DNA from 4 places in the Shouchella rhizosphaerae genome. Region 2 is predicted to be linked to each of the others. Evidence: riboswitches for the same ligand, from Rfam matches in the RefSeq annotation. Region 2 holds a riboswitch; each other region holds the start of a gene.
The links. A riboswitch is a leader RNA that binds a small molecule or an ion and turns the genes downstream of it on or off. The one in region 2 is predicted to bind S-adenosylmethionine.
Positions count from the first base shown of each region.

Region 1: it holds a riboswitch for S-adenosylmethionine, as region 2 does, so the genes downstream of both, V5G21_RS17255 (homoserine dehydrogenase) here and metK (methionine adenosyltransferase) in region 2, are expected to answer to the same signal.
Region 3: it holds a riboswitch for S-adenosylmethionine, as region 2 does, so the genes downstream of both, V5G21_RS13855 (methionine ABC transporter ATP-binding protein) here and metK (methionine adenosyltransferase) in region 2, are expected to answer to the same signal.
Region 4: it holds a riboswitch for S-adenosylmethionine, as region 2 does, so the genes downstream of both, V5G21_RS17270 (5-methyltetrahydropteroyltriglutamate--homocysteine S-methyltransferase) here and metK (methionine adenosyltransferase) in region 2, are expected to answer to the same signal.

Region 1 covers NZ_CP144921.1:3,488,821-3,493,233, forward strand. The annotation lists gene hisS (histidine--tRNA ligase) at 1-885, shown strand, start outside; gene aspS (aspartate--tRNA ligase) at 889-2,658, shown strand; SAM riboswitch class I at 2,708-2,818, shown strand; gene V5G21_RS17255 (homoserine dehydrogenase) at 2,878-4,077, shown strand; gene V5G21_RS17260 (hypothetical protein) at 4,072-4,377, opposite strand.
Region 2 covers NZ_CP144921.1:538,928-543,340, forward strand. The annotation lists gene V5G21_RS02900 (gamma carbonic anhydrase family protein) at 1-418, shown strand, start outside; gene metK (methionine adenosyltransferase) at 511-1,728, opposite strand; SAM riboswitch class I at 1,904-2,011, opposite strand; gene pckA (phosphoenolpyruvate carboxykinase (ATP)) at 2,265-3,848, shown strand; gene V5G21_RS02915 (alpha/beta hydrolase family protein) at 4,092-4,413, opposite strand, start outside.
Region 3 covers NZ_CP144921.1:2,781,436-2,785,848, forward strand. The annotation lists gene V5G21_RS13835 (ABC-F family ATP-binding cassette domain-containing protein) at 1-121, opposite strand, end outside; gene V5G21_RS13840 (redox-sensing transcriptional repressor Rex) at 289-924, shown strand; gene V5G21_RS13845 (twin-arginine translocase TatA/TatE family subunit) at 941-1,132, shown strand; gene tatC (twin-arginine translocase subunit TatC) at 1,155-1,901, shown strand; SAM riboswitch class I at 2,027-2,133, shown strand; gene V5G21_RS13855 (methionine ABC transporter ATP-binding protein) at 2,210-3,235, shown strand; gene V5G21_RS13860 (methionine ABC transporter permease) at 3,213-3,881, shown strand; gene V5G21_RS13865 (MetQ/NlpA family ABC transporter substrate-binding protein) at 3,937-4,413, shown strand, end outside.
Region 4 covers NZ_CP144921.1:3,493,301-3,497,713, forward strand. The annotation lists RNA gene ssrS (6S RNA) at 99-278, shown strand; gene V5G21_RS17270 (5-methyltetrahydropteroyltriglutamate--homocysteine S-methyltransferase) at 717-1,823, opposite strand; SAM riboswitch class I at 1,956-2,058, opposite strand; gene V5G21_RS17275 (tRNA threonylcarbamoyladenosine dehydratase) at 2,345-3,112, shown strand; gene V5G21_RS17280 (RsfA family transcriptional regulator) at 3,172-3,801, opposite strand; gene V5G21_RS17285 (replication-associated recombination protein A) at 3,959-4,413, opposite strand, start outside.

The DNA.
Region 1 (4,413 bases), 1.3 Mb from region 2:
CTTGGCAGCGCGAGCCCCCAACTAGATGCGGAAGTGCTAGCATTGCTCATCGCTATCTGCAAAAAACTTGGCCTTGTCAACTTGAAACTGGTCATCAATTCACTTGGCGATTCGGAAAGCCGTCAGGCACATCGGGAAGCATTAATTGCCCACTTTAAGCCATCAATTGATGAATTTTGTAGCGACTGCCAAATGCGACTTGAAAAAAATCCATTGCGCATTCTCGATTGCAAAAAGGATAGAGAGCATCCGCTTATGGCGACAGCACCGTCGATTTTAGATTATTTAAATGAAGAGTCACGTGCGTATTTTCAGTCGCTAAAGGAAACGCTCGACTTGCTGAACATTCCTTATGTAGTCGATCCAACGCTTGTGCGTGGGTTGGATTATTACAACCATACCGCATTTGAATTGCTTAGTACTGCTCCAGGATTCGGAGCAATTACAACGCTATGCGGGGGCGGGCGCTACAATGGACTTGTCCAGGAATTTGGCGGGCCAGAGACGCCAGGCATCGGATTTGCCTTCAGCATCGAACGCTTTATATTAGCGATGAAAGCGGAGAATGTCGACTTGCCAGTACCGCAAAGCCTCGATGCGTATGTAGTTACTCTCGGCGATGAAGCAAGCCGCCTAGGGCCACAACTGTTGCAACGGTTGCGCGATGGAGGCATTCGTGCTGATAAAGACTACTTAGGCAAAAAAATGAAAGCACAGCTTAAAGCGGCTGATCGTTATCAAGCGTCTTATACAATTATCATTGGCGAAGACGAAATCGCGAAGCAACAAGCGCTCGTTAAACAAATGGCAACTGGAGAACAAACGGTAGTCGCCATTAGCGATTTGACATCATTTTTACAAGAACAGATACGAGGAGGAAACTAGGAGATGAAACGTACACATCATTGTGGCCAACTTGACAAAACACTCGCAGGCCAACAGGTTCAACTAAAAGGGTGGGTGCAGCGGCGCCGTGATTTAGGCCAGGTGATTTTTTTAGATCTTCGTGATCGCTCTGGTATTGTCCAAGTTGTGTGCAGTCCGGAAGTCAGTGAAGAAGCGTTGAAAGCAGCTGACCGTGTCCGCAATGAGTATCTTGTCGCCGTTTCAGGCATTGTGGTGGAACGGAATGAACAGGCCGTTAATGACAAGCTGGCAACTGGTGCTATCGAAGTTCACGTTCGTGAGCTCGAAATCCTGAATGTCTCAAAATCTTTGCCATTCCAAATTGAAGCAGACACGGATGCAGCTGAAGACGTCCGTTTGAAATACCGCTATTTGGATTTGCGTCGCCCTGATATGCAAGAAGCGTTCGCGATGCGTCACAAAATCATGAAAAGCGTTCGTGATTTTCTTGATGCAGATGGCTATTTGGAGATTGAGACGCCGATGCTAACCAAAAGCACGCCAGAAGGAGCGCGCGATTATTTGGTGCCGAGCCGCGTCCATCATGGCCAGTTTTATGCGCTGCCACAATCGCCGCAAATTTTTAAGCAACTGTTGATGGTGTCCGGTTTTGAGAAGTACTTCCAAATTGTCCGCTGTTTCCGTGATGAAGATTTGCGCGCAGACAGGCAGCCTGAATTTACGCAAATCGATATTGAAACAAGCTTTCTTGATACAGAGGATATCTTGGCGATGACTGAAGCCATGATGGAAAAATTGCTGAAAGAAACACACGGGCTTGAGCTAAAACGGCCTTTCTCGCGGATGACGTACGAGGAAGCGATGAACCGCTACGGTTCTGACAAGCCTGACACTCGTTTTGGCATGGAACTGATCGAACTGTCTGACGTGCTCAAAGACACGGAGTTTAAAGTGTTTAAAGGCGCGTTAGAAGCAGGCGGCATTATTAAAGGCCTTACACTGAAAGGCGGGGCTGATAAGCTTTCACGAAAAGACATTGATGCGTTAGCTGATTTTGTCAAGCCTTATGGGGCAAAAGGGTTGGCTTGGCTCAAAGTCGATGACGAAGGGATAAAGGGCCCGATTGCCAAATTCTTTAATGAGGCGCAAACGGCTGCATTGCTTGCGGCAATGGACGCTGAAGCAGGCGATTTGCTCTTTTTCGGAGCCGATAAAAAGCAAGTTGTGTTTCATGCATTGGGCGCGCTGCGCTTAAAGTTTGGAAAGGAGTTTCAGCTAATTGACGAAAACGCGTTTCACTTCCTCTGGGTAACCGATTTTCCACTTGTCGAATATGACGAACAAGCAAAACGGTTTGTCGCGCTCCATCATCCGTTTACACGCCCGAAAGCGGAAGACTTGGACCTGATGGAAACCCATCCAGAGCAAGTACGTGCCGAAGCATATGACCTTGTCTTAAACGGCTTTGAGCTTGGCGGCGGCTCCCAGCGCATCTATGAACGGGAACTGCAAGAAAAAATGTTCAAGCTCCTTGGTTTTAGTTCAGAAGCGGCTAAAGAAGAGTTTGGCTTTTTGCTTGAAGCATTTGATTATGGAACGCCTCCACATGGCGGCATTGCCTTAGGTCTGGACCGAATCGTCATGCTTCTTGCACGCAAAAGCAATTTACGTGAGGTGATTGCTTTTCCAAAAACGGCAAGCGCTAGCGACCTTCTAACCGAAGCGCCAAACAAAGTGAGCGTTGAACAGCTGATTGATTTAAACTTGTCCATTATTAGCAAGCGCAGTTGACAAATACGTGGCCTCTGCTTATAATGTGCCTAATATAAAAATGAATAAGAACTTATCAAGAGTGGCGGAGGGACCTGACCCAATGAAGCCCGGCAACCAGTTTATTTGTAAACCACGGTGCTACATTCAGCAGAGCAGCTTTTGTTCTGAAAGATAAGTGAGGCGAACCCCTTTTCTTATCTGAAAAGGGGTTTTTTCAATGGAGAAAGGGTGAAGACGGTGAAAATAGGCATTATTGGATTTGGGACAGTAGGGACTGGCATTTACGAGCGCATCACCAGTACACAAAGAGCGCTCCAACAGATGGTAAGTGATCGGATTGAACTTGTCTCCATTTTAGTAAAAGATCAGTCTAAGCAAAGGCAAAGCGAAGGGGCCAAACTCGTTACGTCATCATGGGATCTTTTCAGGGAGGCTGCTACATATGATGTTGTGTTTGAAGTAACAAATGTTGTCGAACCGGCCAGAACATATACGGAAAGCTTGCTAGCAGAAGGCGTATCTGTAGTGACCGCCAATAAAAAGCTTGTCGCCTTACACGGTAAAGAACTAGAGGCGGTCGCCCTTTCATCTGGTGCCTATTACGGCTACGACGCTGCGGTTTGTGGAGCGATCCCGATTGTGAATGTGTTGCAAAGTGCATTGGCGACAACTGCGATTAATGGGATATCAGGCATTTTAAACGGCACAACCAATTTTATTCTCACTGAAATGGACAGTGGCAAAACCTACCAACAAGCTCTAGATGAAGCGCAGCGGCTTGGCTATGCAGAAACAGACCCGACGTCCGATGTAGAAGGCTATGACGCCCTGTATAAGTTGACTTTGCTGGCGCGCCTTTGTTTTGGCCAATGGGTCGACATATCGGCATTTGAACGCCAAGGAATCGGCGGGATTGAACCATGGCATGTACGGGTGGCAAAAGAAAACCAGTTTGCCTTAAAACTTGTTGGCACCTCTTTTTTACAACAAGACGGCAGCATAACTGGTTCTGTGAAGCCTGCTTTTGTAGAGGAAACACATCTATTAGCGGGCGTAAACGGTGTGGCCAATGGGGTTCTGTTACAAGGCAAAGACATTCAGCAATTGTTTTTTGCTGGCCCAGGAGCAGGGCAAGAGGCAACAGCCAATAGCGCTGTCGAAGACTTTATTCTACATGAGAAAGGCAAGCGTCTGCGTAGGACCGTCCTTTCCCAGCCTGCATCGAATATGCCTCAACTGCAAAAGCAGCTTTGGTTTGTACCTACTGGGGCAGATGTCAGTGACGTTTCCAGCAATATTCATGTGTGGGAGCGCCGCCGCGAAAAAGAAGGCGATGTCCTTTTAGTGACGGCGCCACTTTTGGAAGTTCCTTTTCAGTCGTATCAAGTAATTGGTGGGGAGCATGTATTTAAACAGGAACAGGCACATGCTTTATGAGCGGAATTTTGTTTCAGGGACAAGTTTTTTGAACGCTTTAATAAAGGATTCGGGATTTTGCTTAATTTTATACGTAACAACGCCTTGGCTTGTATGCAAATAAAGAAAACCAAGCTGGCTTTCTCCACTCGGCAGCCGGTAGGAAATGTCGAAAACAGAACCAATAGGGAACGAAGCGTTTTCTGTTTCAATCCGGTCAGGATAAAGTGCTAAATCAAACGACGTTTCGACAATCTGCTTTTTGAGTAATCCAATTTCCTGGCGAACTTCAATACAGCGGTGCGTTGCCAGCTTTGACATGGACGATCCCTCCTTTGGTTAAACTGCGTAAACGTT
Region 2 (4,413 bases):
TCGCGGTGACGTAGCGCCGACAATCATTGGAGAACGTGTTAATATTCAAGATCAATCAATGCTCCACCAAAGCCCCCATTCGCCTCTTATGATTGAAGATGATGTCACAATAGGTCATCAAGCAATGCTCCACAGCGCGATCATCCGTAAACAAGCACTGATTGGCATGGGCTCCACGATTCTAGACGGCGCCGAAATTGGCGAGGGCGCATTTATTGGCGCCGGCAGTCTTGTCCCTCCTGGTAAGGTGATCCCTCCTGGAACACTTGCTTTTGGCCGGCCTGCAAAAGTCGTCCGTCCTTTAAATGAAACAGACAAAAAAGAAATGGCACGGATTCGCCGGGAATACGTAGAAAAAGGCCAATACTACAAATCGTTGCAGCAACAGACAGCGACGAGAAACAAAGATCAACAATGAATAAAGCGTACAAAAATGATACACAAAAAGCCTGTCGGCAAAATGAACCGACAGGCTTTTACATTTTATTGTTTATTGCTTAATCCGCTTTCTTAGTTTGCTTCTAATTTTAAAACATCTTCTTTTAAAGCTGCTGCCTTGTCTGTGGCTTCCCATGGGAGTGGGACATCGGTGCGACCGAAATGGCCGTAAGCAGCGGTTTGCTTATAAATCGGGCGGCGCAAATCGAGCATGCGAATAATGCCAGCTGGACGGAGATCAAAATGCTTGCGAACCAACTCGACGAGGACATCTTCCGCTGCTTTGCCAGTCCCAAACGTATTAACAGCGATCGAAACAGGCTGGGCAACGCCAATTGCATAAGCGAGCTGTACTTCGCATTTATCAGCAAGGCCTGCTGCAACAATATTTTTGGCTACATAACGTGCGGCATAAGCGCCAGAACGGTCTACTTTCGTTGCATCCTTGCCAGAAAAAGCACCGCCGCCATGGCGAGCATACCCGCCATACGTATCAACAATAATTTTGCGCCCTGTTAAGCCCGCATCTCCCTGAGGCCCGCCAATGACAAAACGGCCAGTTGGGTTAATAAAGTATTTTGTTTCTTCATCGATTAACGCGCTTGGCACGACGGCTTCAATCACATGCTCTTTTAAGTCTGCTTGAATTTGCTCAAGTGTCACTTCAGGAGCATGCTGTGTTGAAAGAACAATCGTATCGACACGAACAGGCGTATCGTTTTCATCGTATTCAATTGTCACTTGCGTTTTCCCATCAGGACGCAAATATCCAAGTGTCCCATTTTTGCGGACTTCCGTTAGGCGACGGGAAAGTTTATGGCTAAGCGAGATAGGAAGAGGCATCAGTTCTTCCGTTTCATTGGTTGCAAATCCAAACATCAACCCTTGGTCACCAGCGCCAATTGCTTCGATTTCTGCATCGGTCATTTGACCTTCACGAGCTTCTAGCGCTTTGTCCACCCCTTGTGCAATATCCGCAGATTGTTCATCAATTGATGTCAATACAGCGCATGTTTCCGCATCAAACCCATACTTGGCCCGTGTATAGCCAATTCCCTTGATCGTTTGACGGACGACACTCGGTATATCCACATACGTATTTGTCGTAATTTCGCCTGCCACGAGCACCAAACCAGTGGTGACCGATGTTTCGCAAGCGACTCGTGCATTCGGGTCTTTCTTTAAGATTTCATCTAATATAGCGTCGGAAATTTGATCACAGATTTTATCGGGATGCCCTTCCGTAACAGATTCAGATGTAAATAAATGTCTACCTCTTTTTACAGACATTGTGCAGCTCCTCCTTTTAATACGGCCTGTTGCTTAGCCCAAATAGAACGAACAATACAGAGGGTTATTCGCCTCGTTTGTTTCTGTCTTACAAAGGCGTGTAGTTGGCGCAAAAGCCTTGGGCACAACAAAAGCCCTTTTCCATGAGGAAAAGGGCTGTCCATTTACCTTTCGCCTCTTATCTTCCAGAACGCCGAGCATTCTGCAGGTTAGCACCTTTACACGTTACGTGTTGGTTGCTGGGCTTCTTCGGGCCTGTCCCTCCGCCATCTCTGGATAAAAGCGTTATGTTAACTGCATCTCGATAACACCCAACGTTTCCTTTGTTATAGGATGCTGGCGCTTCGTTCGTTTCGCGACTAAGTTTAACATATTCCACCAGAGAAGAAAAGGCATTTCTAAAAGCTTTTCACCAGCCTACCTGCTTTGCCGCCTAATCTAAAAAAGAATGACCTATTTATTCACTTTAGTATGGACTATTAAATAAAATGTGCTATACTAAAGCCACTTAAAATTGCAAAAAGGAGCCATTAAACATGAAAATGCTTCACCGTTCAGCTTTACTAGAACAATTGCTTTCAAGCCCTAAAACGTTGCACCAATTGCCCGCTTCGACACTCGTCGAGCATGCACTCCAACGAAATGAAGGCATATTGACCGATTCTGGCGCACTTGCTGTCAAAACAGGCCTTTACACAGGCCGCTCGCCTCAAGACAAGTTTATTGTCGATGAACCAATGTCTAGAGATTCCATCCATTGGGGCGCAACGAATAAGCCCATTTCATCGGAAGTGTTCACCCGGCTAAAAGACAAAGTGCTACATTATTTGCAACAAAAAGAGGTCCGTTACGCATCCGTTGGCTTCGCTGGCGCTGATCCTTCTTTCCAACTGCCGATTACGTATTTAAATGAGTTTGCTTGGCATCACTTGTTTGCTAGACAGCTATTTATTCGTGAGCAAGCTCCTTCAAACAATGGTTTGGAACCATTTACGATCATTAGCGCACCGACGTTTAAAGCCGATCCATCCGTCGACGGCACTCGCTCAGAAGCGTTTGTCATCATCTCATTTGAGCAACGCATTATTTTAATTGGCGGTACGGAATATGCCGGTGAAATGAAAAAAGCGATCTTTTCCGTGATGAATTACTTGCTCCCTGAAGCAGGCGTGCTGCCAATGCACTGCTCAGCCAACACAACCGATGAAGGAGAAACGGCACTCTTTTTTGGCCTCTCAGGTACCGGCAAAACGACACTGTCGGCTTCCGAACATAGGCGCCTAATCGGCGATGACGAGCACGGCTGGTCAGAAAAAGGCATCTTTAACATTGAAGGAGGCTGCTACGCCAAATGCATCGGCCTTTCAAAAGAAAGCGAACCACAAATTTGGGACGCTATTGCTTTCGGGGCAGTCCTTGAAAATGTCGTCGTCGATCCAAACACGGGCAAACCTGACTTTAAAAGCGGTGAGTTGACGGAAAATACGCGGGCTGCCTACCCGCTTGAAGCGATTCCAAATGCTTTGCTGCCTAGTGTTGCCGGGCCTCCAAAAGCGATAATATTCTTGACTGCTGATGCATTTGGCGTATTGCCGCCCATTAGCAAGTTGACAAAAGAACAAGCAATGTACCATTTTCTATCTGGTTACACAAGCAAACTAGCAGGAACGGAACGAGGCATCACGCAACCTGAGGCGACATTTTCTACTTGCTTTGGCGCTCCGTTTTTGCCACGCAAACCAGAAGAGTACGCTACTATGCTTGGGGACAAATTGGAAAATGACGACGTCCAAGTGTTTCTTGTAAACACAGGCTGGACAGGGGGTAGCTATGGAACTGGCACACGCATTAAGCTTGCTTATACACGTGCCATGGTAGAAGCGGCTTTACAAGGAAAATTGGATGAGATTGAAACAGTGTGCGATCCCATTTTTGGCCTTTATGTCCCAACACACTGCCCAGGAGTCCCTGATGAGCTGTTGACCCCTCGACGTGTTTGGAAGGACGAAGCAGCTTACGAGGCAACCGCCTTACAGCTTGCTAAGCAATTCCACGAAAATTTTTCTGCCTTTCCGGCAGCAAAAGACAGCGTCCGTCTTGCTGGACCACGCCTTGCATAACCTTTAACAAGCAGGCAGCTTTTTAGCTGCCTGCTTGATGTTGTCGACAAAGTCGATAAACCGCATCATACTGATAGAAAATGCTTGTCAGACGAGGAGTGCAGTCGAGGGAAGAGGCGAAAGAACAGGGGTTCATGAGCAACGGTTTTCTTGCGGATAAAACGACAGTTTTAAAGCATATGACCGAGACAAACACTCCCATTGTCGTCGTTTCCGTGTTCGTACCGGGCTAACACGCTTGCCTCAGCCTGAGTGATGTTTTGCCTTCATCCATGACGCTGCCTTTCTCAATACTTTTTCTTGCTCGTCGGCTGGGAAGTGATGGGAAAAATCAGCGAAAAACCATGATTCGGCGTTTTGGCTACCCTTGGCTGCGCGAAGCCCTTTTTGAGCATGTACAATCGATACATGCTCATCTTTTTCGCCATGTATGAAAAGAAGCGGGGGACGAAAATCGCTTAAATGGCGAAGTGGTGTTCGTTTTTCATATAGTTCTGGTCGTTTCCACGGCGTTCCCCCAATTACGCGTTTCATCATTCTTCGCAAATCAACGCGCTCCTTATAG
Region 3 (4,413 bases), 2.0 Mb from region 2:
CTGCCCCGTTTCGCCCGACTAAGCCTACTCGATCTCTCGCCTGTACTTCTAATTTCACCTGTTCGAGCACAGGTTCTGTGCCAAAAGCCTTTGATACGTTTACGCATTGTAGTACAATCATAAAAAGCAAACCTCGCGTTCATAATAAGTTCTTTAATAAGTGTACATCAATTTAGATCGAAACAACAATAAAGGTTCATAATGAGAGCTCTTTCATTTTAGCGAAAATCGTGTACAATAGAGTTGAATCATGCTGCGCCAGCAGCCAAAGCTCAGAAAGGGGCGGACATGAAATCAGAACAACTGAAGATTCCTCAGGCAACAGCAAAACGCTTGCCGCTTTATTACCGCTTTATCGAAAGCTTGCATGCTGCCGGAAAACAGCGGGTTTCTTCAACTGAATTAAGCCAGGCAGTAAAAGTAGATTCTGCAACAATCCGAAGAGATTTTTCTTACTTTGGCGCGTTAGGAAAAAAAGGGTATGGGTATAATGTCCAATATCTCCTTTCTTTTTTTAGGGAGACGTTAGACCAAGATGAGCGGACAAACGTGATTTTAGTCGGTGTAGGAAACCTTGGAACTGCATTATTGCAGTATAATTTTTCAAAAAACAACAATACCGTGATCACCCATGCTTTTGATGTCGATGAAAAAAAAATTGGTACAAAAGTCGGCGAAGTTCCTGTGTATAACTGGGACAAGCTTGAAGAAATTGGGTTGCAAAATGTTTCGATTGCGGTTCTGACTGTGCCTGCTTCCCAGGCACAAAAAAGTGCCGACCGCCTCGTTAAAGCGGGAATTGAAGGGATTTTAAACTTTACCCCAGTGCGCTTATCCGTACCAGCCCATATTCGCGTTCATCATATTGACCTTGCAGTGGAACTGCAGGCGCTTGTTTACTTTTTAAAGCATTACCCACTATAAGAAGGAGGCAACAACAATGGGAGGACTTTCTGTAGGGAGTGTCGTATTAATTGCACTAGTCGCATTGCTAATTTTCGGGCCGAAAAAGCTGCCGGAACTCGGAAAAGCAGCGGGAAGCACATTGCGTGAGTTTAAAAATGCTACCAAAGGATTAGCGGATGACGATGATGACACCAAATCAACAAACGTCCAAAAAGAAAAAGCGTAAAGGCAGAAAAGGGCGTGTCCCTATGCAAGACATGTCCATTATGGATCACGCGGAAGAGCTAAGGCGCAGGATTTTTGTGGTCCTCGCCTTTTTTATTGTCGCGCTTATTGGCGGTTTTTTCTTGGCGGTTCCCGTTATTACGTTTTTGCAGAACTCCCCCCAAGCCGCTGATATGCCGTTTAATGCTTTTCGATTGACCGACCCGCTTCGTGTCTATATGAACTTTGCTGTCATAACAGCGCTTGTGCTTATCATTCCAGTGATCTTGTACCAATTATGGGCCTTTGTTTCACCGGGATTAAAAGAAAACGAACAAAAAGCGACGCTCGCGTACATTCCAATTGCGTTCCTATTGTTTTTGGCAGGAATTGCTTTTTCCTATTTTATTTTATTGCCTTTTGTCATTTCTTTTATGGGGCAAATGGCCGACCGCCTCGAAATAAATGAGATGTATGGAATCAATGAATACTTTTCATTTTTGTTCCAACTGACCATCCCTTTTGGGCTTTTGTTTCAGCTCCCGGTAGTTGTGATGTTTTTAACGAGGCTAGGAGTGGTCACGCCAGCATTCCTGCGGAAAATCCGTAAATACGCGTATTTTGCCTTGCTTGTGATCGCTGGCATTATTACACCCCCTGAATTAACGTCGCATCTGTTTGTTACGGTGCCGATGCTTATTTTATATGAGATCAGCATTACCATTTCGGCGATTACATACCGAAAATACCATGGAACTACCGACCATAATGGCCAAGAAAGTGCTAAATGAAACAAACATACAAAACCAAAACATGTTTTTCACATTGAAAAACGTGTTTTTGGCGTTGCTGCCGATAAATGTTTTGACAATTTTGTTTAAAAAGCGTAATATACGGGTTACATCAATTAAAAAAGGACTTATCAAGAGCGACTGAGGGATTAGGCCCAATGACGTCCAGCAACCTCCCGTTACGGGGAAGGTGCCAATTCCTGCAGAATGGGATCATTCTGAAAGATAAGCCGGAAAAACGGAAACGGATTTTCGCAGCTTCTTTCATGATGATGAGAGAAGCTTTTTTATGTAGGAGTGGAGAACCGATGATTGAGGCAAGCGAGTTAACAAAAGTATACAAAACAAAGAAAAAACGTGTTATCGGCGTAGACAATGTTTCTTTTAAAGTAGGCAAAGGGGAGATTTTTGGTATCGTTGGCTACTCCGGAGCGGGCAAAAGTTCACTGCTTCGCTGTATTAATTTATTAGAGCGGCCGACGAGTGGGACGATTCGTGTTGACGGCTTGGATTTGACCAAACTAGGTACACGCGAGCTTCGGCAAGCACGTCTAAAGATCGGCATGATTTTTCAACATTTTTATTTAATTAACCAAAAAACGGTATTCGGCAATATTGCCTTTGCTTTAAAAGCTGCTGGCGTGAGAGCGGATCTAATTCCAGCCAGGGTGGAAGAACTGCTAGAGCTTGTTGGCCTTTCGAATAAACGCAATGCGTATCCAGCGCAGCTTTCTGGCGGCCAAAAGCAACGTGTTGGCATTGCCCGAGCGCTAGCCAACAAACCAAGCGTGCTGTTGTGTGATGAAGCCACATCTGCGCTTGACCCAACAACAACTAAATCGATTTTGGCGTTATTAAAAAAGTTGAACGAAGAACTAGGGTTGACAATCGTGCTCATTACCCATGAAATGGCAGTCGTTAAAGAAATATGCCATAAAATGGCGATTATGCAAGATGGCAAAATGATTGAGCAGGGAGATGTGTATGATGTGTTTGCTGCGCCAAAAGCACCGTTAACACAAGAGTTTATTGGAGATGTCGTCTCTTTTCATATTCCTGAACATACATTGAGCCAATTTTCTGGCACGATTGCTAAAGTAATCTTTAAAGGTAGCGTTGCCCAACAAGGCATTATCTCGGATACATTGCAACAGTTTTCTGTAAAAGGAAACTTTCTCCATGGAGCGATCGAATATATCGGCGGCCGCCCGCTTGGCATTTTTATTATGGAACTGAAGGGCGAGCCAACAGCGATTCAGGAAGCAATTGCTTATATTAAGCAACGTTCCGCTGAAGTGGAGGTGATCCGCGATGGACTTCGTGCATTTAGTTGAGATGTTGCCAGATATGTGGAACGCCTTTGTAGAGACGTTGTTAATGATCAGCATCTCAACAGCTGTGGCGATAATCGTTGGTTTTCCACTTGGCGTCATTTTGTTTGCGACTGACCGAGGCTTATTCTGGGAAAATCAACTTGTCCAATCAGGGTTGGGCTTTATTGTCAACATTGTTCGTTCCATTCCGTTTATCATTTTGCTTGTGGCCCTTTATCCCTTTACGAAAGCGCTCGTCGGTACAACGACAGGTCCGATCGCAGCAAGCGTGTCGTTGTCTGTTGCTGCGATTCCGTTTTTTGCCCGGATTGTGGAAAGTTCAATGCGGGAAGTAGATAAAGGGTTAATTGAAGCAGCAATCGCTTCGGGCGCGACGCCATGGATGATTATAAAAGACGTGCTCTTTTTAGAAGCGCGTGCTTCGATGGTACAAGGGCTTACTCTTACGATTATCAGCTTAATTGCTTACTCGGCAATGGCGGGTGTCATTGGCGGTGGCGGAGTTGGCGATTTGGCGATTCGCTACGGGCATTATCGCTATGACCATACAATTATGATTGCGACTGTGGTGATATTGATCATTCTCGTCCAAGTATTTCAGTTTATAGGAGATTTGACTGCAAAAGCGACAGATAAAAGAAAATAAACGTTAAGGCAAGCTTGCCTTTTGTTAAATAGATAGGAAAAGAAGGAGAGAAACGATGAAAAAGACATTATGGGTACAAAGTGCAATAAGTTTAGGCGTCATCTTCGCTCTCGGCGCATGTGGAAGTGGAAGTGAAAGTGGAAATGCTGGAGACTCAAAAGAAATTCGGTTTGGAGCTACCGCTGGCCCATACAGCGATATGATTACAAAAGCCATTATTCCTGGTTTAGAGGAGAAAGGCTACACTGTAACGGTAAATGAATATCAAGACTACATCATTCCGAACCGTGAATTGGCTGAAGGCAAAGATGACGCAAATTTATTCCAGCACCAAGTTTATCTAGATGATTTTGCCGAGAATAATGACTTAGAGTTATCTAGTTTGATTTCTGTCCCGACAGCGCCAATGGGGATTTATTCGGAGGTATATGGTTCGCTTGATGAAATTGAAGATGGTGCCGAGATCGCTATCCCTAATGACCCAACGAATGGAGCCCGAGCGTTCTTAATGCTTGAGGAGGAAGGGCTGATT
Region 4 (4,413 bases), 1.3 Mb from region 2:
GAATCTCACAATCACTGAAAAAGCCGTAGGAAAAACGTTTTAATTTTCCGTGAATACTTGAGAAGCGTTTAAAAAAAGAGTATAATGGCTATACAAACATTATCCTGAGATGTTCGTAGGAATTGTTTACTTTGAGCCAACACCTTAAAAAAGGGAGCTTGCCGTTATTGGCTCGCTTACATGCCCCGCAAGCTGGGGACGTAAAAAGGCCAATGCGAAGCACCCACCTGCCTTGCAGGTTCAAAGCACCAAGTTCTTACGGCATAGTCGGGATAATTGTGACGATGAAGCACCCTTGTGGGTGCTTTTTTGGTTTGGCTTTCTAACGGCGAAAGAAATCAAAATCTCAAGGATGATTGGCTAGTGTATTCCAGAGAAGGTCGGTCTTGAGCTTATAGGGAATATCACGGCTTCTCTAGAAAAATTCAAAGTTGGCTACCGGCAAAATGGAGGCCAAGTTCGTGACTATATGCTCAAGCTATATAAAGACGATAGCCGAAAAGGGAGTCCCCTCTCAGACTTGCTGATTAACGGTTCTCTTGTGGATGAAAGACATATGACAGAGATAAACGAGACATACTAAAGCCCGGCCTATGCCGGGCTTTTATAAGATGTATACTTTCTGAATTGGTTTTAAACGGAACGATGTCCAAGTAAAAAACAGGGGAAGCGTGAAAAAGAGAGAAATTCCGATCGTGCTTGATTGAAACGCGTCCTTATCCCCAAACTTCTTTGGCAATATCAACGATATATTTTAATTTTGCCCACTGTTGTTCCTCGGTTAAAAGATTTCCATGATGAGTGGAAGCAAAGCCACATTGAGGGCTTAAACAGAGTTGTTCTAGCGGTACATATTGGCTTGCTTCATTAATGCGGCCAATGATTGATTCTTTATCTTCTAATTCCCCATTTTTAGAGGTGAGGAGTCCAAGAACAACGCGGGCCCCGCCGTTCGGAATATGCTCCAGTGGTTTAAAGTCTCCAGAACGATCGTCATCGTATTCTAAAAAGAAACCATTCACTTTCTCTTTTGCAAATAAAGTCGGAGCAATAAGGGCATAACTGCCTTCAAAAGCCCAGTTAGACCGGTAGTTGCCACGGCAAAGGTGAGTCGTCACAACGAGATCGTCTGGTTTTTCTTCCAAAACGCCATTTACGACACGGAGTGCTAAATCAATTAAATATTCTCTTGAGTATGCTCCATCATTAAATGGAATGTCAGGCGACGAAAGGCCAGCAATATAGACGTCATCAAATTGCAAATAACGACAACCTGCCTCGTAGAAAGCGTTCACGGCATCACGGTAGGCTTGAATAATATCTTTTGCGTATTCCTCAATATCAGGGTAGATCGTTTCATCACGAATGCCAATATTAAACAATTGATTTGGGCTCGGAATGGTTTGCTTCGCGACTGCACGCCCTCCGACAATCTTATTAAATTCAATAAAGTCTTTTACATGGGGATGATCATGGTTAAATGAAACCTTTCCTACGTTGCGGACGTTGTATCTTTCCGTTTCTTCATTGCCTTGGAAAATATAGCCGACTTCTGGAACATACCCTTCTACGCCATTCAAATGTTCGAGGAAATCAGTATGCCAGAAACGACGCCTAAATTCCCCGTCCGTCACCAACTCCAAGCCAATTTCAATTTGCTTATCGACAATTCGTTTGATTTCTTGTGTCTCTATTTCATGCAATTGCGCGGCCGTAATGGTGCCTTCCTTACAGTCATTTCTCGCTTGGTGGATACGTTCTGGCCGCAGTAAACTGCCAACGTGGTCTGCCCTAAATGGTGGTTTTACAGCAATGCTTGTCATCCTCATTTCTCTCCTTTTGATTAAAGAATGGTTACCCAAAGTGATGCTTGCCACTTCTCCACTCAGTTGTACCGGCCAAATAATAAAGGACCTTCTAGAATAAAGAAGGTCCTCGTACTATAGACAACGAACTTCTTATCTCCTAGGTACATTACCTATTGGAATTAGCACCATTGCCAAAGGCCGGTTGCTGAGACTTCAAAGGGCCAAATCCCTCCATCTCTCTGGATAAGAAAAAACATATTTATTTTTGTAAAGGGTTAATGGTTAATACTCTAGTATATCTTTTAAAAAAATGCAAGGAAAATTTAGATTTTAGGCAGTTTAATTAGAAACCGGCTTGTAGTTAAGAAATGATTTAGGCGCATTTAGAAATTTGTGCAATCGTTAATCTCTTCCGGTATCGGTTTTTCGCTTTTTCTCTTAATGCGAGAAAAAAATCACATACGAGCAGGCGGATTGCGTTCATTTTGTGGTATGATCATTCAGTCAGTACAAAGGCACAAAAGGAGTGGACATCGATGTTGCACCAGTTTTCAAGAAATGAGTTAGCAATCGGCCATGATGGGCTGGAGCGCCTAAAAGGCAGTACAGTTGCTGTGTTAGGGGTAGGAGGAGTCGGATCCTTTTCGGCAGAAGCGCTAGCCCGTTCTGGCGTCGGTAAAATTGTGCTCGTTGATAAAGACGATGTCGATATTACGAATGTAAATCGCCAGATCCATGCATTGCTCTCAACAGTTGGCAAGCCGAAAGTTGATTTGATGGCTGCGCGGATAAGTGACATCAACCCAAATTGTGAAGTAATTACAAGAAAAATGTTTTATACCGAGGAAACGTATGAATCGTTTTTTTCACATAAACTTGACTTCGTCATTGATGCCAGCGACACCATTTCTTATAAAATCCATTTGATTAAACAATGTAAGCTGCGGGGCATTCCGATTATATCCAGCATGGGAGTCGCCAATAAAATGGACCCAACTCGTTTAAGGATTGCGGATATTTCCGAAACAAGCTATGACCCTATTGCAAAAGTAATTCGTACGAGGTTACGAAAAGAGGGGATTCATAAAGGCGTCAATGTTGTTTTTTCAGATGAGAAACCGATCCAAATTAGGGAAGACATCCGTAAGGAAATTGTACCTGAAACGGCTGAACAAGGAAACATCCGCAAAGCGAAACTACCGCCGTCTTCAAATGCGTTCGTGCCGTCTGTATCAGGCTTGATCATGGCGGGACATGTCATCACTTGTTTACTAGAAGGCATAGAGATTAACCGACGTTCTTAACTAGTAAGCTCCTACGCTAAAAAACGTAGGAGCTTTCATCCTTTAAACAAGAAGCGAATTTACTTTGATAGTTTCTCTAAGTTTCCGTTAGCGTCCATCCGAAAAGCAGGATGATCCTGTTCGTCTTCTTCCAAAATTGCAAGGCGGCGCGCCCTGTTCATAATCGAAATCAACGACTGGTAATCTTCTTCAATCATACTATGTTCTTGTTTATTTCGTTGTAGCTTTGTTTCTAGCTCGTTTAATTTAGCAGTCTTTTCTTCCAATTGAGCGCGTAACTGTTTGTTCTCTAATTCTAAGCGTGAGGACGCGGGCTCGGTTTGTGCCAATTGTTTGAGTTGGCCAATAATAGATTCAAGCGTCACCGCTCCACCATCCACTGTTGCTGTTTGGTAAAACGTTCTAGACGGGCTTTCTGTTTTTCCAATACGAGCTTGAGAGAAATAACTGGCTGAAAGCGCTCGTTTCCGTTCTTTTCGTTCCCGTTTGGCGGAATCGATTTGCTTTAAATATTTTTGCCGTACAACAGCATTCCATCTAAATCCACACGCTGCAGAGGTCCGGTTTAAAGCATCCCCAACCTCGTCAAATGCCTTTAGCTGTGTACTTCCTTCTTTAATATGCGTTAAAACAGTCTCAGCAAGAAGCACATCATCTTCATGGGACCATGCATCTTGTCTCGTTTTCATTTGTCCATCTCCTTCATGCAGTGCTTATGGCTTTACTTTTGCCAGAGTTGCGCCATTTTATACTAGCCTGCTAAAAAAGATCTTGTTTGCGAGAATGGACAATCACGTCATCGTAACTAGGCAATCGATGTTGGCAGAAAAAAGGGATGAAACATGTTTAGCTTCGTCTTTTGTACATTTCGCTAAGCGCTTGTTCGAATTTCCCTGTTTGCTTTGGCTCATAATAACGGTGATCGGCAATTTTGTCTGGCAAATACTGTTGTTTGACCCAGCCATCTTTATAGTCATGAGGGTATTTATAGTCGCTGCCTCTGCCTAATTGTTGCGCTCCTTTATAATGCGCATCTTTTAAATGGCGAGGCACTTCACCACTGCCACCTTTTCGCAGTGCATCCATAGCGGCATCAAGTGCTTTATAGGCACTGTTGCTTTTTGGAGAAAGGGCAAGTTCAACCACAGCGTTGGCAAGAGGAATCCGTGCTTCAGGCAGTCCGAGCCTTTCTGATGCTTCAATGGCTGCAAGCGTTCGAGGCCCCGCTTGGGGATTGGCAAGGCTAATGTCCTCATAGGCGATAACGAGCAGACGGCGATGGATGCTAATAAGGTCGCCTG